2 regions of the Chromobacterium sp. ATCC 53434 genome follow, and region 2 is predicted to be linked to the other one. Evidence: riboswitches for the same ligand, from Rfam matches in the RefSeq annotation. Region 2 holds a riboswitch; the other holds the start of a gene.
What was found. Region 2 has a riboswitch for cobalamin ahead of CXB49_RS14650 (HoxN/HupN/NixA family nickel/cobalt transporter). Riboswitches for the same ligand answer to the same signal wherever they lie in the genome.
Positions count from the first base shown of each region.

Region 1: it holds a riboswitch for cobalamin, as region 2 does, so the genes downstream of both, CXB49_RS22265 (TonB-dependent receptor) here and CXB49_RS14650 (HoxN/HupN/NixA family nickel/cobalt transporter) in region 2, are expected to answer to the same signal.

Region 1 covers NZ_CP025429.1:4,964,041-4,975,298, reverse strand. Annotated here, with positions in the region: gene CXB49_RS22310 (acyltransferase) at 1-672, opposite strand, end outside; gene CXB49_RS22305 (EVE domain-containing protein) at 731-1,204, opposite strand; gene CXB49_RS23810 (hypothetical protein) at 1,326-1,493, shown strand; gene CXB49_RS22300 (DUF1294 domain-containing protein) at 1,490-1,816, opposite strand; gene CXB49_RS22295 (5-formyltetrahydrofolate cyclo-ligase) at 1,813-2,424, opposite strand; RNA gene ssrS (6S RNA) at 2,434-2,616, opposite strand; gene CXB49_RS22285 (cell division protein ZapA) at 2,640-2,951, opposite strand; gene CXB49_RS22280 (hypothetical protein) at 2,948-3,157, opposite strand; gene CXB49_RS22275 (cobalamin-binding protein) at 3,179-4,054, opposite strand; gene cobU (bifunctional adenosylcobinamide kinase/adenosylcobinamide-phosphate guanylyltransferase) at 4,051-4,575, opposite strand; gene CXB49_RS22265 (TonB-dependent receptor) at 4,581-6,548, opposite strand; cobalamin riboswitch at 6,685-6,888, opposite strand; gene cobT (nicotinate-nucleotide--dimethylbenzimidazole phosphoribosyltransferase) at 7,014-8,048, shown strand; gene CXB49_RS22255 (histidine phosphatase family protein) at 8,045-8,647, shown strand; gene cobS (adenosylcobinamide-GDP ribazoletransferase) at 8,635-9,366, shown strand; gene CXB49_RS22240 (YoaK family protein) at 9,618-10,424, opposite strand; gene CXB49_RS22235 (SPOR domain-containing protein) at 10,528-11,258, opposite strand, start outside.
Region 2 covers NZ_CP025429.1:3,278,510-3,289,767, reverse strand. Annotated here, with positions in the region: gene CXB49_RS14660 (cobaltochelatase subunit CobN) at 1-12, opposite strand, end outside; gene CXB49_RS14655 (ferredoxin) at 9-338, opposite strand; gene CXB49_RS14650 (HoxN/HupN/NixA family nickel/cobalt transporter) at 335-1,381, opposite strand; cobalamin riboswitch at 1,489-1,673, opposite strand; gene CXB49_RS14645 (glutamate--cysteine ligase) at 2,055-3,431, shown strand; gene cobD (threonine-phosphate decarboxylase CobD) at 3,451-4,446, opposite strand; gene cbiB (adenosylcobinamide-phosphate synthase CbiB) at 4,439-5,377, opposite strand; gene CXB49_RS14630 (cobyric acid synthase) at 5,511-6,974, shown strand; gene CXB49_RS14625 (3'(2'),5'-bisphosphate nucleotidase CysQ) at 7,010-7,753, opposite strand; gene CXB49_RS14620 (bifunctional diguanylate cyclase/phosphodiesterase) at 7,857-10,001, opposite strand; gene CXB49_RS14615 (SDR family oxidoreductase) at 10,310-11,107, opposite strand.

The sequences.
Region 1 (11,258 bases), 1.7 Mb from region 2:
GGCGATGGCGTCGAAGCAGGCCAGGTAACCGTAGAGATAGTCGATTTCATTGTCAGGATGCGCCGCCCGGTAGCACGGACCGGCGACGATCAGCAGCAGGCAAACCGCAAGCAACAGCCAAGTCCGCCTCAGCGCCAGGCTCAGCAACGGCAACGCCAGGTAGAACACCTCCTCCACCGACAGCGACCAATAGATGTTCAGGCAATAGTTGAAATAGCCCACCGACTGCATCAACAAGTTGTGCCAGAAGGTCAGCACCGAACCGGCCGCCACCAGAAAATACGAGGCCGGCAAATGGTGGCCGCCGTCGGTATTGCTGAAATGGGGCAGGCCCAGGCTGCCCAGCGCGACGATGAGCGCCAGCGTCGGCAGCAGCAAGGGCATGATGCGGGCGAAGCGCTGCACGTAGAAAGAGCGGATGTCGATGGCCGGCAGGCTGCCCCAGCGCCGCAGCGACTGCGACACGATCAGAAAACCGGAGACGACGAAGAACATCGTCACGCCGTAGTTGCCGTTGCGCGCCAGCGCGCCCAGCAGCCGCGCCGACAGCAAGCTGCCCAAGAGACTGTCCTTGATGCCATAGGCCAAGGAGAAATGCAGCAGCAACACGCTGCCGATGGCTACGCCGCGCAGGCAGTCTACGCGCTGATTGCGCGGTTCGATGGTAGACATGGCGCCTCTCGGAATGGAAACGCCAAAATATTACACAGGAATATCCGCTCGCCAAGCGTCAGCGTCGATGACGCACGCCCAGCAAATCCATCAAGTACGCCCACTCGTCCGCCGCCACCGGCGTGATCGACAAGCGGTTGCCGCGTTTGAGCACCGTCATGCCTTCCAGCGGCGGGTGTTCGCGCAGCTCGGCCGGCGGCAGCAGCCGCGTCTTCTCGACAAAGCGCACGTCCACGCACTGCCAGCGCGGATTGGTCGGATCGGACTTCGGATCATGGTAGGGGCTGGCCGGATCGAACTGGCTGGAGTCCGGGTGCGCGGCGGACGCCACTTCGGCGATGCCGGCGATGCCGGGTTCGGGGCAAGACGAGTGCCAGAACAGCAACAGATCGCCGGGACGCATGTCGTCGCGCATGAAATTTCGCGCCTGGTAGTTGCGCACGCCGGTCCATTCGAACAGCCGCGCGGGTTCGGCGGCCAGATGGTCTATCGAGGCTTCTTCGGGTTCGGACTTCATCAGCCAGTAGCGCATGGGCAATATCTGTTAATCGCTGAGTGGATGGGAAAAGACTTGCTCAATCTTACTGGAAAGATTGCTTCGTATGCTGGCGGTAACGGGACAGGCAGCTGTCCGGTGTCACAGGAGCACGAAAATGAAACAATGGATTCTGGCCGTCGTCGCGGTCGGCAGCCTGGCCGGCTGCGTGGTGGCCCCGCCGTACGGCGTCGCGCCGGGCCCGGTGGTGGTGCGCCCGGCGGCGGTGGTGCCGGTGGCCCCGGTGTATTACTACGACTACGGTCCGCGCCGCGGCTGGCGCTAACGACCGGCCATCCACAGCCAGCCCAGCGGCAACACGATATTGGCCAGCGCGCTGAGCCAGTACAGAGCCAGGAAGGGCTGCTTGCGGGTCTTGTGGCGGAAGGCCCGCTGGGCCAGCCAGGCGGCGGGCCAGCCGCCGGCCAGGTGCAGCAGTTGCAATCGGGCTTCCGGAACGCGCCAGCGGCCGCGCAGCGCCGCGCGCTTGTCCAGCCAGTAGGCCAATAGCGTCGGCGCGGCCATCAAGGCGTAGGGCAGCCACCACCACCAGGCCAGACGGCCCAGCAGGCAGGCGATCAGCAGCGGCAACAACAGCAGCAATATCATGCGCCCGGCCTCCGCAGCGGCAGCCGCCTCAGGCCGGACTCGGTCAACAGCCAGTCCAGCCTGACGTCCCACGCCTCGCGCGGCACCGCGTCCACCAGCTGGCAATCGAAGGCCACGCCGACCAGCAGCGGCTTGCCGCTCAGCGCATGCCGGCGGCGAAAGGCCAGCGTGCTGTCGTAGAAACCGCCGCCCTGCCCCATCCGGAAACCGTCCCGATCTATACCCAGCAAGGGCACGAACAATACGTCCAGACGCTCGGCGCGCAACCGGGCGCCAGCGTATTCCAGAATGCGGTAGCGCGGATGCAGATACCAGCGGTCGCCGCCGTCCAGCCCGGTGAACCACAGCCGGCGGCCGCGTCGCGGAATCTGCGGCAGGAACACCGCCACGTTGCGCCGTAGCGCCGCGTTCAGCAAATCGGACAGATCCAGCTCCGAACCGGCGGCGACATAGCCGCCGACGCGTTTGCCGCGCTTCAGCAAACGCGAGGCATGGCGCGCGACGGCGCAGGCGGCCGCGGCGCGATAGGCCGGCGTCAACGCGATGCGGGCGCGGCGAAGCTGGCGTCGCAGCGTCGTCTTGTCGATTGCGGGGGAGGATGCGGTCATGATGAAGGGGGAACCCCCGCGAGTGCCGTTCGGGCTAAATTCGCTTGTACCCTGTTTCCAGGAGGGGCCGCCTGCCAGACACTTCGGGCGCATCCACAAGGGACGCGGCTCGCCCGTGTCTCACGCTGGCAGCCAAAAGCGAACGCATTGGTACAAAGGAATTGTGTGCCTTCGCGAACACCGCAGGGGGTAAACTGACCTGTGCTTGCCGCCGTTCAGAACAGCGGCTGTTGGTTCTGGCGAAGCGCCTCGTCGGCGGCTTCGCTCATGTTTCGTATTTTACGCTGAAACGCCGCCATCTCCAAGCCCTCTCCGACCTTGGTCTTCAACAGATCGTGGGCGATGTTCAGCGCGGCCATGATGGCGATCTTGTCGGTATCCATCACCTTGCCGTTCTGCTGGATCGCGTTGACCTTGCCCTCCAGCAGCCGCACCGCCTCGCGCAGCGTCTCCTGCTCGTCGGCCGGCGTGCCGATGGTGAATTGACGGCCCAACAGTTCGATGTCGACCTGAACCACGTCGCTCATTGCTCATCCTCCGGCGGCGCCGGCAGACGCGCGACCAGGGCCGCCACCCGGCTGCGGGTTTCGTTGACGCGGAAATTCAGTTCGGCGTTTTCCTTCAGCGCTTCGGACAGCGCCTCGGCGAAGCGGCCGTTCTGGGTTTCCAGTTCCCGGATGCGGACGATCAGCGCCGCGACGCGGGATTCGAGGTATTCCAGTTCATTGTCCATGGCGGCGAGGATAACGGGCGGCTACTTGGTCGTCAAACCCAGCCGTCGCCGCGCTGTCTCCAGCCGGGTACACAGCTGCTCGGCGCCGTCGGCCAGCCGCGGCCCGGGGATGCTGACGGCGTCGCCCGGCAGCGCCAGCAGCGCGCCGCCGGCCACCGCCGGCATCTCGCGCCAGCCGCGCCACATCGCCAGCGTGGCGTCGTCGCCGGCGACGATGGCCTGCGGCCGCGCCGCCACCACGGCGGCGATCGAAACCTGCGGCGCCGGCTGCGACAGGCCGGCGAACACATTGACGCCGCCGCACAGCCGGATCAGCGAATCGATATAGCTGTTGGCGCTGACGGTGAAGATCGGCGCCTGGCTCAGTTGGTAGAACACTCGCACCGCCGGCCTGTCGCCATAGCGCTGCTTCAACGCCGCCAGCCGCTGGCGGTAAGCCGCGGCCGCGCGCGCCGCCTCGGCGTCGGTTCCGGCCAGCTTGCCGAGCAGCGCGATTTCCTTCGCGACGTCGTCCGGCAGCAGCGGATGGCTGACGAAAACCGGCACGCCCAGCCGCCTCAGCCGCTCCAGTTCGCGCGGCGTGCCGCCGTCCTGCCAGGCCACCACCAGGTCGGGCTTCTGTCGCAACACCGCCTCCAGGCTAAAACCGGTGAAACCGCCGACGCGCGGCAGCTTCTTCGCCGCGTCCGGGTGATCGCTGTAATCGACGGTGGCCACCACCTTGCCGCCGGCGCCGGCGGCGAACAGCAGCTCGGTCGCGTGCGGCACCAGGCTGACGATGCGCCGCGCCGGCTGCGCCAGCGTCACCGTCTGGCCGCGACCGTCCTCGACGCTGACGGCGGCGCGCGCCGCCAACGCGGCCAGCAGCAGGCACAGGCCCGCCAGCGCCGGCCTCACGCCATCCCCTTCAAGGCCAGCGGCAGGCCGCAGGCCACCAGCGTCACCCGCCCGCAACGGGCGGCGATCAGCTGATTGAGCCGGCCCAGCTCGTCGACGAAGCGGCGGGTTTCGACGTCGGCCGCCACCACGCCCCAGCCGACCTCGTTGCTGACCAGCAGTACCTCGCCGACGGCGCGCTCCAGCGCCGCCAGCAGCGCGTCGCGCTCGGCGGCGTAGCCCGCCTCGTCGAAACCGGCCTCGCCGAAGAAACGCATCAGCCACATGCCCAGGCAGTCGATCAGCAGCAGGCCGTCGGCGGCGTCGCGCGCGGCGATGGCCGCGGCCAGGCCCCGCCCGGCCTCGGCCACGTCCCAGTGCGGCGGCCGCTGCGCGCGGTGGCGTTCGACCCGGCGCGCGAACTCGGCGTCGCGCACCTCGGCGGTGGCCAGATAACAGACCGGCCCGCTATGGCGGCCGGCCAATTCCTCGGCATGGCGGCTCTTGCCGCTGCGGGCGCCGCCGGTGATCAGATGGGGCATATCGCTCAGAACTTGTAGGTCACGGCGGCCTGGTAATTGCGCCCGTTCGCCGGATACAGCGAGTAGGCGGTCGGGCTGCTGTACCAGGTGCCGCCATAGCTCGCGTAATGTCGGTCAAACAGATTGTTGGCGCTCAGCGCCACCGTCACGTGCTTGCCGAAATCCTGGGTCAGCTTGGCGTCCACCACCATATAGCCCGGCAGCTTGCTGCCGAAGCTGTTGCTCTGGTCGTTGTCGAAATACTGCTCCGACACGTATTGCGCCGACAACGCCAGCTTGCCGCCCTCGTAATAGCGCCAGCTGGCGGCCGCGTTGGCCATCAACCTGGGCACCATCGGAATGGTTTTGCCGGCCAATCCGGCGCCGGCGCGATAAGTCGCCTCGGTCCAGCTCAGATTGCCGTTCAGGTCGACCGTCGATGTCACTTTCAAGCCGCCCTCCAGCTCCACACCCTGATGACGGGTGGCTGGCAGGTTGGCATTGGCGCCGCCCAGGCCGGCAAACGGATTGTAGGCGATCTCGTTGCTCAGATCGTTGCGGAACACAGCCAGCTTGGCGTGCGCGCGCTCGCCCGCCCATTCCACGCCCACTTCCTTGTCGTGCGACTGCTGCGGCTGCAGCGGCAGGCCGTTGGTATAGGTCACTTCGTCGGCATTGCCCAGGCGGAAGCTTTGTCCGGCACGGACATAGGCGCTCCAGCCGCCGCCGAACGCCTGCTTCAGGCCCAACGACCAGGCATGCAGACTGGTGTCTATCGTCGACAGATTGGCGCCGCCGACAGTGGCGTTGACCTTGTCGTCCACCAACTGCTGGCGGCCACCCGCCGACAGTGTGGCGCCCTGCCACAAGGCGAACTGGCCGTCGACGAAATAAGCGACGTGGCGCTGCGAGGTCTGCTCGTTGTTCAGCGAGTTCAGCACGCTCATCGAGCTGTCCAGCCAGTCGCCGCCGAAGCTCAGTTTATGCTTGCCGATGGGCAGCTCGTAACGGACGCTGGCCGTATTCTCGTCCAGGCTGCGCTGGTCCAGCGAGCAACCGGAACTGCCGACGAACTGAGCGCAGGAATCGGCATCCTTGTGCCGGCGCGACAAGTCGGCGTACAGCGTACCCGCCCCCAGCTCCTGGTTCAGCGAGACGCCACCGCTGGTGGTGTCGGTGGAGGCATAGCTGTTGGGCGTCAGCGTGCCGACCGGGTAGGTCGCCAGCGGATTCAGGCCGTTGGCCGGGTCCATGATGATAGGCCCCGGCAGGCGCAGGCCCTGATTGGCGGTCTTGGCGAACAGTTTGATGTCGCCGCCATCGTGCTTGAAGGTCAGCGTGAAGCCGGCGTTGTCGTTGCGCTCGGCATTGTTCTGCCGGTAATTGCCGGTCTTCATCGACTGGATATAGCCGTCCAGCGCGACGAACTGATTGGCCGCGTGCAGATCGGCGTCCAGCTGACGCAAATCGTAGCTGCCGCCGGTCAGCGTGACGCTGCCACTGGCGCCGCTGGCCGCGCCGGACTTGGTGATGATGTTGATCACGCCGCCGGTGGCCCCGCCGCCGTAAGCGACGCCGCCGAGTCCGCGCACCACTTCGATGCGCTCAACGCTGGACAGCGCCACCGAGCCGAGATTCACCGCCGCCAGATCGTTGGTGTTCTGGCGCACCCCGTCGACCAGGATCAAGGTGTTGCTGTTGCCGCTCATGCCGAAACCGCGCAGATCGACCATCGCGCTGTTGGCCGAGCCTGAGCTGTTGAAAACATGAATGCCGGCATAAGCCGACAATACATCCTGCACCGTCGTCGCCGTGCTGTTGGCGATGTCTGCGGCGGTGATCACGCTGACGTTGGCCGGCAGCGACGAGACTTTCTGCGGGATACGGCTCGCCGTCACGATCACCGGGTCGCCAGCGGTTTGCGGCGCGTTGTCGGCGTGGGCGGCGGCGCAGGCCAGGGCGACGGCCAGCGCGCAGATTTGGGGCTTGAACATGAAACACACTCCAATGATTGGATTTCTCCCGCAAGCGGGCATCGTCGAAGTGCGAAGAGGACATGCATAAACAGGTCGCGGCAGAACCGGATCGTCTGTCGGATCGCCTCCCCGCGATTCTCCAGTGGTCCACGGCTTCCGGCCGGGGCATGCAGGCCGGTCTCCGGGCTCGGCCTTGCCGGCGGCGCGCCTTCCCATCGTTGGACAGTGGCCATGCGCCGCCTGGGCGCGTGCGCGCCAGGCCTTACCGTTGCGGGGGCAGCGCCGGCTTCACCGGCTTCCCGTTTGATCCGGATGCGCTTGGCAGCGCAAGACGGACACCTGCAAGGCGGCGATTATACCTTGCCGGACTTTTGGCGGCACCGGTCAAGCGGTAATATGCTTAGAGCCTGTTCAAGATCCTGTTGCGAACAGCGCAGCCCCTCTATTCCCGGACTCGCGTCCATCCCTAAGCAGGCCCAAACCATGAACAGCAGCAAGCCACTGGATCTTTCCGCCCGCGACGCCGCCCGCGCCCGACAAGCCGTCCTCACCAAGCCGCCCGGCAGCCTGGGGCAGCTGGAGGAGCTGGCCTGCCGCTTCGCCGCCTGGCAGGGTCGCGCCTGCCCGGAAGAACTGCGTCCGGCCATCACCGTCTTCGCCGGCGACCACGGCGTCACCGCCGAGGGCGTATCGGCGTTTCCGTCGGCGGTCACCACCGAGATGGTGCGCAATTTCGCCAACGGCGGCGCCGCCATCTGCGTGCTGGCGCGCGCGCTGGACGCGCGGCTGGAGGTGGTCGACGTCGGCGTCGCCGGCGACGTGTCGGCGCTGCCCATCGTCCACGCCAAGGTCCGCCCCGGCAGCCAGAATCTGGCGCGCCAGTCGGCGATGAGCCCCGACGAGGCCGAGGCCGCGCTGGAGGCCGGCCGCGCCGCCGCCCGCCGCGCGGTGGAAGCCGGCGCCAATCTGTTGATCGCCGGCGACATGGGCATAGGCAACACCACCGCGTCGGCGGCGCTGATCTGCCGGCTGAGCGGCGCGGCGCCGGAGCAGGCGGTCGGCCGCGGCACCGGCATCGACGACGCCGGCCTGGCCAACAAACTGCGCGCGGTCAAGACCGCGCTGGCGCGGGTGGCCTGGGAAAACCTCAGCGGCCAGGACACCTTGGCCGAACTGGGCGGCCTGGAAATCGCCGCGATGGCCGGCTTCTATCTGGAGGGCGCCCGCCTCGGCGTGCCGTCGCTGGTGGACGGCTTCATCGCCAGCGCCGCCGCGCTGTGCGCCCAGAGCATCGAACCGTCGCTGCACGACTGGCTGCTGGCCAGCCACCGTTCGGCCGAAACCGGCCACGATCTGGCGCTGGAAGCGCTGCGGCTGCGGCCGCTGCTGGACTTGGGCATGCGCCTCGGCGAAGGCTCCGGCGCCGCCGTCTGCGTGCCGCTGCTGCGGTTGGCGGTACAATTGCACAACGGCATGGCCACCTTCGAACAAGCCGGCATCAGCGGCAAGTCGGCATGAACCCCTATACCCTGACGCTGCTGCGGCACGGCGACATCGAGCACGACGGCCGGCTGATCGGCCTGACCGACCTGCCGCTGACCGAGCTCGGACACCAGCAGCTGGCCCGCAGCTGGCAGCGGATCAGCAATCTCGCGCCGGTCACCAGCATCGCCAGCTCGCCGCTGCAGCGTTGCCGCGAGTTCGCCGTCAAGCAGGCGCTGTCCGGTTCGCTGACGCTGAAAGTGGACCCGCGCTTCGCCGAAATGGATTTCGGCCACTGGGACGGCCAGCCGCTGGCCGAACTCGAGCAGACCCACCCCGGCTGGGGCGGCGAGCTGGCCGAGGGCCGGCTCAGCCCGCCCGGCGGCGAGAGTTTCGAGCAGTTCCGCACCCGGGTGTTGGCCGGCCTGGCCGACTGGATGACCGAGGCGCGCGGCAGCCACCGGCTGCTGGTGACGCACGGCGGCGTGATCACGGTGCTGATGGCGGAGCTGTTCGGCACTGAGTTCGCGGTGGCCAAGCTGATGACGGTGCAGCGCGGCGGCTTCGTCCAGCTGTCGATGCTGGAGGGTCACCCGCCCTATTTGCTGCGGCTGGAGTCCTCATGCGCGGACTGATACTGGCGGTGCAGTTCCTGACCCGGCTGCCGACGCCGCAGCTGGCCGATTTCCGGCCCGAGTGGCTGGCGGCCAGCGCGCGCTGGTTTCCCGCCGTCGGCCTCATCGTCGGCGCGCTGCTGCTGGCGGCGCTGCGGCTGGGCGGCCTGGTCGACCCGTGGCTGGCGGCGCTGCTGGCGCTGCTGGTCTGGGTCGGCGTCACCGGCGGCCTGCACCTGGACGGCCTGGCCGATCTGGCCGACGCGCTGGGCGCGTCCCACCGTTCGCGCGAACGCTTTTTCGAGGTGCTGAAGGACCCGCACCTGGGCAGCTTCGGCGTGCTGGCGCTGATTCTGGCCGTCGCCTGCAAGCTGGTGCTGCTGATGCTGCTCGCACGCCAGGGCGGCCCGGCCTGGGCGCTGCTGCTGGTGCCGGCCTGGGCGCGCGCCTTCGCCGTCGTCTGGTCGGCGACGCTGCCGGCCATCGCGCCGGGCAGCGGCGAGCGCTTCGCCTGGAGCCGCGACCGGGCCGGCATGGCGCTGAACCTGGTCGCGCTGCTGGCGCTGTCGGCCTGGCTGGCCCCGGCGCTGCTGCTGGCCCCGCTGGCCGGCCTGGCCTGGCGGGCCTTCCTGAAGCGCCGCCTCGGCGGCATGACCGGCGACTGCCTGGGCGCCGGCGTCGAGCTGTGCGAGATCACGATGCTGGGCCTGTTGTTGCTACCGGTTCCGGCCTGGATCTGAAGCGCGTCGATCGCGGAATGAAAAACGCCGCGCCCTTGCCGGGGAGCGGCGCCGCGGACGGGTTCAGACAGTCGATGTCGAAGGTCACGTAGACCGGCGCGTCGCCTATGCCCTTCTGCCGTCCATCGTGCACAGCCGACGGCTTGAGGCTGCCGCGCCCCGTGGCGCGGAAAACCCGCAGTGTGCCGCGATGGCGCGATACGTCCAAGTAAAGACTAAAAACGGCGGGCCGAATGGCGGAAATCGCGGCCTCAAGACGCCAGCTGCCGATGGCGCGCGCGCCGCGACGCCCGGCGGCCGCGCCACCAGCGCCAGCGCAGCCTGACGTCGTACCAGGCAGGCCTGAGACCCAGCAGAAACAGAAACAGCGCCAAGGGCAGCGTGAAGCCGAAACCCAGGTGCTTGAAGCCCAGCGCGCCGACCACGCCGCCGACGAAGAAGGCCAGCAAGATCAGCGCGTAGACGCGGAATTTCTTGCCGTTGGCGCGCACCGCGGCCACCCGGGAGTGGCGCTCGCGGTTGTAGTAGCTCATCTTGGCCAGCTCGATGCCGAGATCGGTGGCGATGCCGGTCATGTGGGTGCTGCGCAACAGGCCGCCGGACAGCTTGGTGACGATGGTGTTGTGCATGCCCATGATGAAGCACAGCAGCATCACCGTCGGCGGCGTGAACAGGCCCTTGTGCAAGGACAATCCGGCGCCCAGCAGGCCGAACACCAGCAGCAGCAACGCTTCCTCCATCATCGACACGCCGTAGCCGCCGCGCAGCCGCTGCCGCCGCGCCCACAGGATCAGCCAGGTGCTGTGCATCGCGCCGACGACGAAACAGCACAGCATCACCAGCAGCGACAGCGCCAGCCGGATCTCGCCGGTGGCCCAGGCGTCGGCCATGCCGGAAACCACGCCGGACACGTGCGAGGTGTAGCGGTGCACCGCCAGAAAGCCGCCGGCGTTGATCGCGCCGGCGATGAAGGCCATCGCCCAGCCCAGCTGGCGCAATACCCTGTCGTTGAAGCGGCCGCGGTCCAGCAGGCGGGTGATGTGGGCGTGTCGGGTCATCGGAAGCCTGGCAAGCAAAACGGCGACCTGTCGTCGCCGTTGTCGATACTGCGCTGCGACATGCCCGCTTGGCAAGCCGCCGGATCAAGCTTCGCCGCCGCGCTCAGCAGCCCTTCAGCGCGATGCCCGGCGTCAGCCGCTTCTGCAACGCCCTCAGATGCTCGGCCTGCGCCGCGTCCAGATCCTTGAAGGTCAGCGTGGTCTGGTGCGACGGCTGGTCCTTGGACTTGATCACCGCCTTGTCGTAGCCGGCGGCCTTCAGGCGCGCCACCAGCGTCTTGGCGGCGTCTTCCTTGCCGAACAGCCCCAGCGACAGATTGCCCTTGAACTCGTCGCTGCTGACGATGTAGTTGTCGAAGCCCTTGTCCTTCAACTCGGCCGACAGCGTCTTGGTTTCGGCCTGGGTGGCCAGCGGCGGATAATAGACCCACAGACGGCCGGACCCCTTGCTCTCCTGCTTGCTGTCCTCCGACATCTGGGCCGGCTTCAGCTTCAGCGTCGGCACCCCGCCCCTGACCCGCGCCAGCAGGCTGTCGTTCAAACCGCCCCAGCGGTAGCAGGCCAGCTTGGCCGGCTCGACAGCGGCCGCGGCCGGCTTGTCCTGCGGCGCCGGCTTGGCCTTGGCGGACGGTTTCGACGCCTCGGCCTTGGCCGCCGGCTTGGCCGGAAGCTGGGCCTTGGCCGCGCTGGCGACGGTCTTGGCCGCCGGCGCCGAGGCGGCCGGCTTGGCGACGGGCGCGCTGGCCTGCGCCTTGGGCGCCGACGCGTCCGGCGTCCAGTTGGCCGGCAACAGTTTCACCTGCCCCGGACTGACTTCCTGGGCATGCACGTCCA
Region 2 (11,258 bases):
TTCGGCGCTCATGCCTGGGTCTCCGGTGAGATGTCGCCGATGCCGGTCTTGTGGAATACCAGTTCCTCGACCGGAACGCCGTCCCGCAAGTGCTGGCAGACGATGCGCTCGATGTCGGCCTCGCTGACCTTGCGGTACCAGACGCCGTCCGGGTAGACCACCATCACCGGGCCTTCCTTGCACACGGCGAAGCAGTGGCTGCGGGTGCGCTTGGCGCGCAGGCCTTCGCAGGCGTCTATGGTGCGGCCCAGGTGCAGGAACATCGCCTCCGAGCCCTGGCCGTCCGGCGTGCAGCGCGGACCGGTGCACATCAGCACGTGTTTGTCGTGGGTTCTCATCGCGCCTCCGGCGTCAGTTGGTCGAAACGCTTCCATTTGTAGATGCCGGCGGAGGCGAGCCAGGTGAACAGGAAGACGGCGACGACGAAGTAGCCGAAGTGGGCCAGGTCGTCGTTCAGCGCGGCGATCCAGTCCCAGAAAGCGCCGGTCAGCTGCAGCTTGTCGGCCAGCAGGCCCAGGCCTTCCAGCCCGCCGATGCCGACGGCGACGACGACGGAGACGAAGGTGATGGTCAGGTTGTACCAGAGCTTGCGCACCGGATTGACGAAGGCCCAGCCATAGACTTCCACCATCATCATGCTGTCCAGCGTGTCCACCAGCGCCATGCCGGCGGCGAACAGCACCGGGAACACCATGATGTGCCACAGCGCCACGCCGTGGGCGCTTTGCGAGGTGGCGATGGCGAACAGGCCGATTTCGGTGGCGGTGTCGAAGCCCAGGCCGAACAGGAAACCGATGGGCAGCATATGCCAGCTCTTGCCCACGATCTTGAACAAGGGCTTCAGCAGGCGGGCGATCAGGCCGCGCTTGTTCAACAGCAGGTCCAGCTGCTCGTCGCAGATGGCTTCGCCGGCGCGGGCGCGGCGGAAAGCGCCCCACACCGCGCGCAAGGACGACAGATTGATCAGCGCCAGCGTCAGCAGGAAGAAGGCCGACACGCTGGTGCCGATGACGCTGCCTGTCTCTTTGAAACCGGTGACGCGGCTTTGCAGCGCGCTGGCGGCGAACACGATGACGGCGACAGCGATGACGACCACCGCCGAGTGGCCCAGCGAAAAGAACAGGCCCACCGCGGACGGCCGGCGGCCTTCCTGCATCAGTTTGCGCACGGTGTTGTCGATGGCGGCGATGTGGTCGGCGTCCACCGCGTGGCGCAGGCCGAACAGATAGGCGAGCAGCGCGGTGGCGAGCTGGGCCGGATGATCGGCGAAGGCGGCGAACGCCCAGGCCCAGGCCAAGAGATTGGCCAGGATCAAGCCTGACAGGATGGGCGCGTGGCGCGCCAGACGGCGGCCGGCGCTCGGCGCGGTGGATGGATGCATGGTGCCCTCGGAGACGATACTCGTCGCGCAAGCGAGGGCACAGTCAGCCGGTCTTCCATGGACGGCGCATGTGCGTATCCCCCGGTACACCCCGCCCGGCTTCTGCTTGCGTCGACACGTATGACGGCCGGTCTCCTGGCTCGCGCGTCGTCGTCCGGCGCCGCCTTCCCGGTTATGTTGAAACCAGTGGCGTCGGGCGCGGACTCTGCGCTTACAGTTGCGGGGGCAGCCGCGGTCTTGCACCGCGTTCCCGTTTCACCCGCTTGCGGGCACCGTCATGATCGGGACCGATGATACGTGACAACGCCGATGCTGTGAACCGCGCGCCACAGTTGCAGGGCGCGGATCGGGGGCCGGCGGGGGCATGGGCCGGCGCGCCGTTTCGCGCGAGGAGGGCGGTATGGCGCCGGTCGTCGGAAACGAGGCGCGTATCGGAGTCGGGGGTCTCTGCCTGCCGTCGAATGACGATTTTTGGCAGGGAGTGCCCGCGGCGGCGCGGGCCTTCGAATCAGGCAAGCGGAGAATCTTTTTACGGACTTTACATTCCACTAATATTACAATAGCATATGTAATTATTTTATCATACTAATGTGGAATTATTCGTTCAATTGAGTTGCATGCTTGGCGATCACCGCCGGATTTTTTCCCACCGTTCTCGGATAAGGGGCTGTACATGTCGACAAAAACAAACGAGCCCTTGGGCCCGCCGATTGCCAGCAAACACGAGCTGGTCGAGTGGTTCGCCGCTGGCGAAAAGCCCCGCGAGCGCTGGCTCATCGGCACCGAGCACGAGAAGTTTCCGTTTCGCTGCGATGATCTGAGCAGCGTGCCCTATGAGGGCCCGGCGGGCATTGGCCGCCTGATGGAGCTGCTGGCCCAGCGATTTGACTGGACGCCGATAAACGAGAACGGCAAGGTCATCGCGCTGAGCAGGCCCGGCTCTCTCGCGATGGTGTCGCTGGAGCCTGGCGGGCAGTTCGAGCTGTCGGGCGCGCCGATGCGGACCCTGCACGAGACCCGGACCGAGCTGACGGCGCACCTGGATGAGGTGCGGACCGTGGCTGAGGGCCTGGGCATGCGGTTCTCCGGCCTGGGCTTTGCGCCAAGCTGGCGGCTGGACGAGGTCGCCTCTATGCCCAAGCAGCGTTACGCCATCATGCGCAGGTATATGCAGCAGGTCGGCACGCGCGGGCTGGACATGATGTATCGCACCGCCACCGTCCAGGTCAACCTGGACTTCGCCACCGAGGCCGACATGGTGAAGAAGATGCGCGTGGCCATGGCTCTGCAGCCGGTGGTCTCCGCGCTCTTCGTCAACTCGCCGTTCCGGGAGAAGGCGCCGACCGGGATGCTGTCCAACCGCTGCCATACCTGGCTGGACACCGATTCGGCCCGTTGCGGCGTGCCCGCGTTCGTGTTTGAGTCCGGCATGGGCTACGAACGCTACGCCGACTATGCGCTCGACGTGCCGATGTACTTTGTCTATCGGGACGGCAAGTATATCGATGTCGCCGGCGAGTCGTTCCGCGACTTCCTGCAGGGGCGCCTGCCCCAGTTGCCGGGGGAGTTGCCGCGGCTTTCCGATTGGGCCGATCACCTCAGCACGCTGTTTCCCGAAGTGCGCCTGAAGCGCTATCTCGAGATGCGGGGCGCCGATGCCGGCGGTCCGGATCATCTGTGCGCCTTGCCGGCGTTGTGGGTCGGCCTGCTGTACGACACCGCGGCCCTCGACGCCTGCTGGGATCTGGTCAAGGCGGTGCCGCACGAAGAGATAGAGGAGGCGCGTCGGTGCGTTCCCGCCGAGGGCCTGCGCGCGCCGTTCGGCAAGCGCATGGTGCTCGACGTCGCGCGCGAGATACTTGAGCTGGCGCACGGAGCCTTGCGTCGCCGCAAGTTGCTTGACGAGCATGGGCGGGACGAGACGATGTACCTGCGCAGCGCTGAGCAGGCGGCGACCACTGGCCTGACCCCGGCCGAGGTATTGCTGCGCCGTTGTCAGAAGGAATGGAACGGCGACGCCGGGCGAGCGCTGCAAGACACCGCGCTGTGACGGGTCTTTCCGGGCCCGCTCAGCCGGCGGCGTGCCGCCGCCAGTCCGTCAGCGCCTGCTCCAGCCGCACCCAGTCGGCGTCGGCCCTGGGCAGGCCGAAGCGCAGGCTGGGTATGGCCTCGAAGTAGCGGGTCAGGATGCCGCGGCCGGCCAGGTAGCGGTGCAGCGGCAGACTGGCGTCGCCGGGGGTCCACTGAAACAGCTCGCAGCCGCCGGCCGGGGCCAGTTCGTGCCGCTCCAGGCAGCGTTGCAGTCGCGCGCTGTCGCGTTGCAGCTTGGTTTTCATCGCCTGCTGCCAGACGGTGTCGCGCAGCGCCAGCTTCACCGCCTCGCGCGCCGGGCCGGCCACGGTCCATGGCCCCAACTCCTCGGCCAGCGCCCGCAGCAGCGCCGGCCAGCCGAACACGAAGCCGGCGCGCGCGCCGGCCAGGCCGAAGAACTTGCCGACCGAGCGCAGCACGATCAGGCCCGGCTTGCCGGCGTGCGGCAGCATGCTGTTCTGCGGCGACGCGTCCAGAAAAGCCTCGTCCACCACCAGCCAGCCGCCGCGCGCGGCCAGCCGTTGCCGCCAGCCCTCCAGCAGCGCCGGGTCGAAGCGGTCGCCGGTCGGGTTGTTGGGATTGCACAGCAGCACCACGTCCAGCTGGTCGATGCCGGCCGCCAGCTGATCCGGCGACAGGCGGAACAGCTGGTGGCCGCGTTGTTGCCAGTGGTACGGATGTTCGGCGTAGCACAGGGTCAGCATGCCGACGCGGCACGGCGCGCGCAGCCGCGGCAGCAGCTGTATGGCCGGCTGAGAACCGGCCACGGCCAGCAGCTTGCCGCTGCCGTAATATTCCGCCGCCGCCGCCTCCAGCCCGTCGTCGTTCTGCGGCAGCCGCAGCCAGCTGTCGGCCGACAGCGGCGGCACCGGCCAGCCGTTGGGATTGACGCCGGTGGACAGGTCTAGCCAGTCGCCGGCCGGGATGCCGTATTCCGCCGCGGCCCGCAGCAGGCTGCCTCCGTGTTCAAGCATGAATCGCTCCGATCAAGATGGCCGACGTCAGCGACAGGCCGGCCCACAGCCACATGCCGCGCTTGACCAGCCGCACCGCGCGGCCGATGTCCTCGTGCGTGGGGGTGGGACCGCAACCGAGCGGCGGACGTTCCTTCCACTGGCCGTGATAGCGCGCGCCGCCGCCCAGGCTGACGCCCAGCGCGCCGGCGCCGGCCGCCATCACCGGACCGGCGTTGGGGCTGTACCAGGTTGGCGCCTGAGTCCGCCAGCAGCGCCAGCCGTCGGCGGCATGGCCCAGCAGCAGATAGGTGAAGGCGGTCAAGCGCGCCGGGAGGTAGTTCAAAACGTCGTCGAAACGCGCGGCGGCCCAGCCGAAGTGCAGATAGCGATCGTTCTTGTAGCCCCACATCGCGTCCAGCGTGTTGGCCAGCCGGTACAGCACCGCGCCGGGCGCGCCAAGGACCAGGAACCAGAACAGCGCGGCGAAGACGGCGTCGCTGCCGTTCTCCAGCACCGACTCGATGGCCGCGCGGGCGACGCCGGCCTCGTCGAGCTCGCTGGTGTCGCGGCTGACGATCCAGCCGACGCGTTCGCGGGCCAGGGCCAGATCGCCGTCGGCCAGCGCTTTTCGCACCACCTCGGCGTGCTGGGCCAGGCTCTGCGCGCCGACGGCCAGGTACAGCAGGACGATGGGAACGATGGCGCCCAGCCACGGCGGTTTCGCCAGTGCCCAGGCCAGCAGGGCGAAAGGCAGGATCAGCAGCGAGATGGCGGCCGCGCCGCGCAGCCGAATCCGCCAGACCGGCTCAGCTTCCGGCGCTGACGGGTAGGCCAGCCGCTCCACGGCCTTGACCAGCCGGCCGAAGCCGACCAAGGGGTGCCAGCGCGGGGGTTCGCCCAGCAGGCGGTCCATCAGCAGCGCCAGCGGCAGAAACAGTGCGGAATTCAACGGACAGCCCTATATAATGGCCGGCCGCCGCTGGTGAATATCCAATGCGCAAGCCGATTGCGCGCCGGACGGCCGGAATGAATCAAGCCGCCATTCTAAGCGTTGTCAGCCAGCTATGCGCAGGGAGATCGCCATGACCGCCAAGACCATCATGATCCAGGGCGCCACGTCCGACGCCGGCAAGAGCGCGCTGGCCACCGGCCTGTGCCGGCTTTTGGCCCGGCGCGGCATTCGCGTGGCGCCGTTCAAGCCGCAGAACATGGCGCTGAACAGCGCGGTGACCGCCGACGGCGGCGAGATCGGCCGCTCGCAGGCGGTGCAGGCGCAGGCCTGCGGCGTGGAGCCGCACACCGACATGAACCCGGTGCTGCTGAAGCCCAACAGCCATACCGGCTCGCAGGTCATCATCCAGGGCCGCGCGATCGGAAACATGGAGGCGCGCGGCTACCACGGCTACAAGCCCATCGCGATGCAGGCGGTGCTGGCGTCGCACGCCAGGCTGGCCGAACAGTACCAGTGCATCGTCGCCGAGGGCGCCGGCAGTCCGGCCGAGATCAATCTGCGCGACGGCGATATCGCCAATATGGGTTTCGCCGAGGCGGTGGACTGCCCGGTGATCCTGGTGGCCGACATCGAGCGCGGCGGCGTGTTCGCCCATCTGGCCGGCACGCTGGCGCTGTTGTCCGAATCGGAGCGCGCCCGGGTGGTGGGTCTGGTGATCAACCGCTTCCGCGGCGATCCGTCCCTGCTGAAGGCCGGCGTCGACTGGCTGGAGCAACACACCAGCAAGCCGGTGCTCGGCGTGCTGCCCTATCTGTACGACCTGCACCTGGAGGCCGAGGACAGCATGGGCCTGGACAAGCCGGGCGGCGCTGAGGGCGGCGGCGACAAGCTGCGGGTGGTCGCGCCGGCCGCGCCGCGCGTCAGCAACCACACCGACTTCGACCCGCTGCGCCTGCATCCGCAGGTGGACTTCACGCTGGTGCGAGCCGGCCAGGCCATTCCGCCGGCCGACCTGATCGTGCTGCCCGGCAGCAAGAGCGTGTTGGCCGATCTGGCCTGGCTGCGCGCCCAGGGATGGGAAGAGGCGATACGCCGCCATCTGCGCTACGGCGGCAAGGTGCTGGGCATCTGCGGCGGCCTGCAGATGCTGGGGCGCAGGCTGCACGATCCGGACGGACTGGAAGGCGAGCCGGGCAGCGGCGACGGTCTCTCATGGCTGGACATGGAAACCACGCTGGAGTCGGAAAAGCGGCTGACGCGGATGCGCGGCCGGCTGACGCTTGACGACGCCGAGGCCGCCGGCTACGAAATCCACATGGGCGTCAGCGCCGGGCCCGCCTTGGCCAGGCCCGCGGTGCGCTTCGACGATGGCGCCGTCGACGGCGCGCGTTCGGACGACGACCAGATATTCGCCACCTATCTGCACGGCGTGTTCGACGAGCCGGCCGCCTGCCAGGCCATCCTGCGCTGGGCGGGGCTGGCGGCGCCGGAGGCGCTGGACTACCCGGCGCTGCGCGAGGCCAATATCGACAAGCTGGCCGACATGCTGGAGAAGCATCTGGATCTGGAGCCGATCCGGCGCTGGCTGCCTTAGCGTCTGTCCACGATATTGCGAGTCAGGGCGGCGCCTCAGGCCTCCGCCGCGATCGCCGCCAGTAGCGTCTCGGCCAGCTCCGGTCGGCAGATCAGCAGGTCCGGCATCTTCACATCCGCCTGGTTGAACACGCAGGGCGAGCCATCTATCCGCGACGCGTAGAGGCCGGCCGCCAGCGCGACGCCGGCCGGCGCGCAGATGTCCCACTCGTTCATGCCGCCGGCGTGCAGATAGGCGTGGGCCTCGCCGCGCAGCACCGCCATCGCCTTGGCACCGGCCGATCCCATGCCTATCAGTTCCGCGCCCAGCCGCGCGGCGACGCGTTCGGCCAGCGCCGGCGGCCGGCTGCGGCTGACCAGAATCTTCAGCGGGCCCGGCGGGGGCGGCGCCAGCGTGGCGGACGGGGTGCAGAACAGCTCGCCGCGCGCCGGCAGCGCGACGGCGCAGGCGGCCGGCAGGCCGTCCACCGCCAGCGCCACGTGCACGGCCCAGTCGCTGCGGTCGCGGTCGCGCTCGCTGTATTCGCGTGTGCCGTCCAGCGGGTCGATGATCCAGACCCGGCGCTTGTCCAGCCGGGCCGGGTCGGGCGCAGACTCCTCCGACAGCACGCCGTCGTCCGGCCGCGCCGCGCGCAGCAGGTCGGCGATCAGCGCGTCGGAGCGGGCGTCGGCCAGCGCGCCCAGCGCCTTGTCGCCGGCGGCCTGGCCGAGGCGCAGGCCGTTCAGCAGCTCGCCGGCGGCGGCGGCGAGATCGGCGGCAAGCTGGTGGTCATCTGGCATGGTTGAATCCGGCGCAATGGACATGATGCAGTGATACACCGGATCGGCGCGCGCGGCAATGGCGGGCCGGGCCGGGTTTGACGGTCGGCAAGGCGGGCGCGGCCTAGAAATACTCGACGCCGGCTTGCGGCAGCGTGTCCGGGCGATGAAGCAGGAAGGCTTCCACCTCGGCCGCCGGCAACGGCTTGCACAGCAGATAGCCTTGCACCACGTCGACATGGATGCTGGTCAGGAAGGTTAGCTGCTCGGCGGTTTCCACGCCCTCGGCCACCACTTGCAGGCCCATGCGGTGGGCCAGGTAGGCGATGGTGTCGCACAGCGCCGTGTCTTTCTCGTCGCTGCTGATATTGCGTATGAACGATTGATCTATCTTCAGCGTGTCTACCGGGAAACGGGTCAGATAGGCCAGCGAGGAATGGCCGGTGCCGAAGTCGTCTATCGAGCTGTGTATGCCCATCGCGCGGAACTGCTCCATCATCCGTATCGATTGCTGCGGCGACAGCATCGTGAACGATTCGGTGATTTCCAGCTCCAGGCAGTGCGGCGGCACGCCGGCGTCCTTCAGCACGCCGGCGACGAAGTCCGGCAGCTCGTGGTCGGTGAACTGCGCGACGCTCAGATTGACCGCCATCCTAAGCTCGCCGCCGCAGCCCTTGTCCCGCCAGCGGCGCAGCTGGGCGCAGGCCTCGCGCAGCACCCAGCGGCCCAGCGGCAGGATCAGGCCGGACTGCTCGGCCAGCGGAATGAACTGCATAGGCGAAATCATGCCCTTGTCCGGATGCCGCCAGCGCACCAGCGCCTCGACGCCGACCGCCCGTCCGCTGGCCAGCTCGATCTGCGGCTGGTAGTGCAGCACCAGCTGGCCGCCGTCTATCGCCTGGCGCAGCTCCTTTTCCAGTTCGATGCGCTCGCGCATCTGCTGGCCCAGCGCCGCCTCGTATACCTGGATGCGGCGCGCGCCGCGCTGCTTGGCCTGATAGACCGCCATGTCGGCGTTGCGTAGCAGCTCCTGGCCGTTTTCGCCGTGTTCCGGACCCAGGCTGACGCCTATGCTGGCGGCGATGTTCAGCATCATTTCGTCGACGGCGAACGGCTCGGCGACGGCGTCCAGCACCTTGCCGGCCACTTCATCGGCCTCGTCGCGGCCGCCGACGGCGCTGAGCAGCAGCGCGAACTCTATGCCTAGCCGCGCCACATGGCCGCGCGGGCCGGCCAGCCGCTGCAGCCGCTCGGCCACGCTGCACAGCAGCAGGTCGCCGATGCGGTTGCCGTAGACGTCGTTGATGAATTTGAAATCGCCGAGGTCGATCAACAGCAGCGCGAAGGCCGGTTGCTCCACCTCGCGGTTGATGCCGTACAGCGAATCCAGCTGCTCCAGCAGGCCGCTTTGGTTGTAGAGGCCGGTCAGCGTGTCGAAATAGGCCAGGCGGTTGATCTTCTCCTGCGCGGCGATGCGCGAGGAAATGTCGATATAGCTGACGCGCAGCAGGTGTCCGGCCTCGCTCGGCAGCATGGCCAGCCGGACCTCGCACGGCACGGTGCCGCCGTCGGGGCGCAGTATGATGCGCTCGAACAGCTGGATCTCGCCCTTCATCGCGCGTGAGACGTGCATGCGCACGCTTTCCGCGGTGGGCAGGCCGTCCGGCTGCTCCTTGTCGTACAGCTCTATCGGCGTCATGCCCGTCAGCGCCGACAGCGGCCGGCCGGTCAGCTGCTCGGCCTGGCGATTGGCGTCGACGAAGCGGCCGCTGTCCAGGTCATACACCATGATGGCTTCCGGCGCCTGCTCCATCAGCGCGCGGAAGCGCTGCTCGCTGAACCGCAGCGATTCGGTCTTTTCCTCGACCAGCTTGCTCAGCCGCTTTTTCAGCCGGGCCAGGTCCAGATGGGTATTGACGCGCGCCAACAGCTCGCTGCGCTCGAACGGTTTGGCGATGAAGTCCACCGCGCCGGCGGCGAAGCCCTGGACCTTGGTCTCGGTATCGGCGATCACACTGAGGAAGAGCACCGGGATGTCGCGGGTGCGCGGGTTCAGCTTCAGTTCGCGGCAGACGGCGATGCCGTCCATGTCCGGCAGGCTGAAATCCAGCAGGATCAGATCCGGCGGATGCTTGGCCGCCCTCTCCAGGGTTTCGGAGCCGCTCTGGGCGGAACTGACTTGGTAACCCTGGGTGGATAGCAGAGCCAGCAGCATCATCATCGTGGTCATGGTGTCGTCGACCACCAGAATGTCGCTATGTACCGGCATTCGGCTCCTCCTTGCCCGGGGCATTCCCGTAGCCTCCAGTTTAGTCTTTTTTAATTCTCTTAGTAGTATTGCTGATTGTCTTATGGCGGACATTGGTGCGAGCGGGACCCCGCCTGGGGCCTGGCGTGGAATCGCTGGTCGGGAGCGAATGGGGTGGGCGGCATCCGGGCTTGGGCGCCATGCCGCCGACCGTCGCGCGGAGCTTGTCCGGGAGGCAGCCCGCGAGTGCATCTGGACGAGGCGGGCAAGCGGTTTCGCTTGCCCATGTCTATCGCATGCGGTCTGCCGGCGTTCGGAGCGCTGCCTGTTCAGGACGGCGCGTGCGAGCGTATCAGCCGGAACAGCAGTTGCGGGCAGAAGCGCCGCAGATAGACGGCCACCCTTTCCTTCGGGCCGCTGACCACCGCTTCCGGCTTGCGCGCGGCGACGGCGCGCAGAATCTGGCGCGCGCACTCCGTCGCCGACATCGCGTGCTGCAGCTCGGCGTCGACCTTGCCGTAACGCCCGCCGTTGCCGGTATAGGCCTTGCTGGAGATTTCGGTGGCGATATAGCCGGGACAGATGGTGGTGACGAAGATGCCGTCGCCGAAGACCTCGGCGCGCAGGCTGTCGAAATAGCCGATCAGCGCGTGTTTGGCGGCGCAATAGCTGGAGCGCAGCGGCGTGCCTATCTTGCCGGCCACGCTGCTGACCACCACCAGATGGCCCTGTTTGCGCGCCAGCATCGCCGGCAGCACCGCCCGGGTCAGCTCCACCGCGCCGAAGTAGTTGATCTCCATCAGCGCGCGGTCCACCGCGTCGCTGGTGTCGCGCGCCAAGGACCGCTGGCTGACGCCGGCGCAGTGGACCAGGATGTCGATCGGGCCGTAGTTCTGCAGCGCGGACTGGGCGGCGTGGCGCACCTGTTCCGAATCGGTCAGGTCCAGCGGCAGCACTTCCGCGCTGGCGGCGTCGGCCAGGCATTCGCCCTGCACCTTGCGCAACTCGTCCTCGCGGCGCGCGCTGAGCAACAGGTGGGCGCCCTGCGACGCCAGTTCGCGGGCCAGGCCGGCGCCTATGCCGGACGAGGCGCCGGTGATCCAGACTCTCTTGCCTTGAAAGCTCATTGCTCTGACTCCCCGGTGATGGTCCGGAGCCGGCCGGGCGTATGCCGGCGCGGTCCGGTTTATCCTAAATGCATGTCAGACTTTATAGCACCGCCGGGGAGCGGGGGGAACGGCTGGCCGGGCGCGGCTGGCCTAAGGGTGGGGCAGCCGC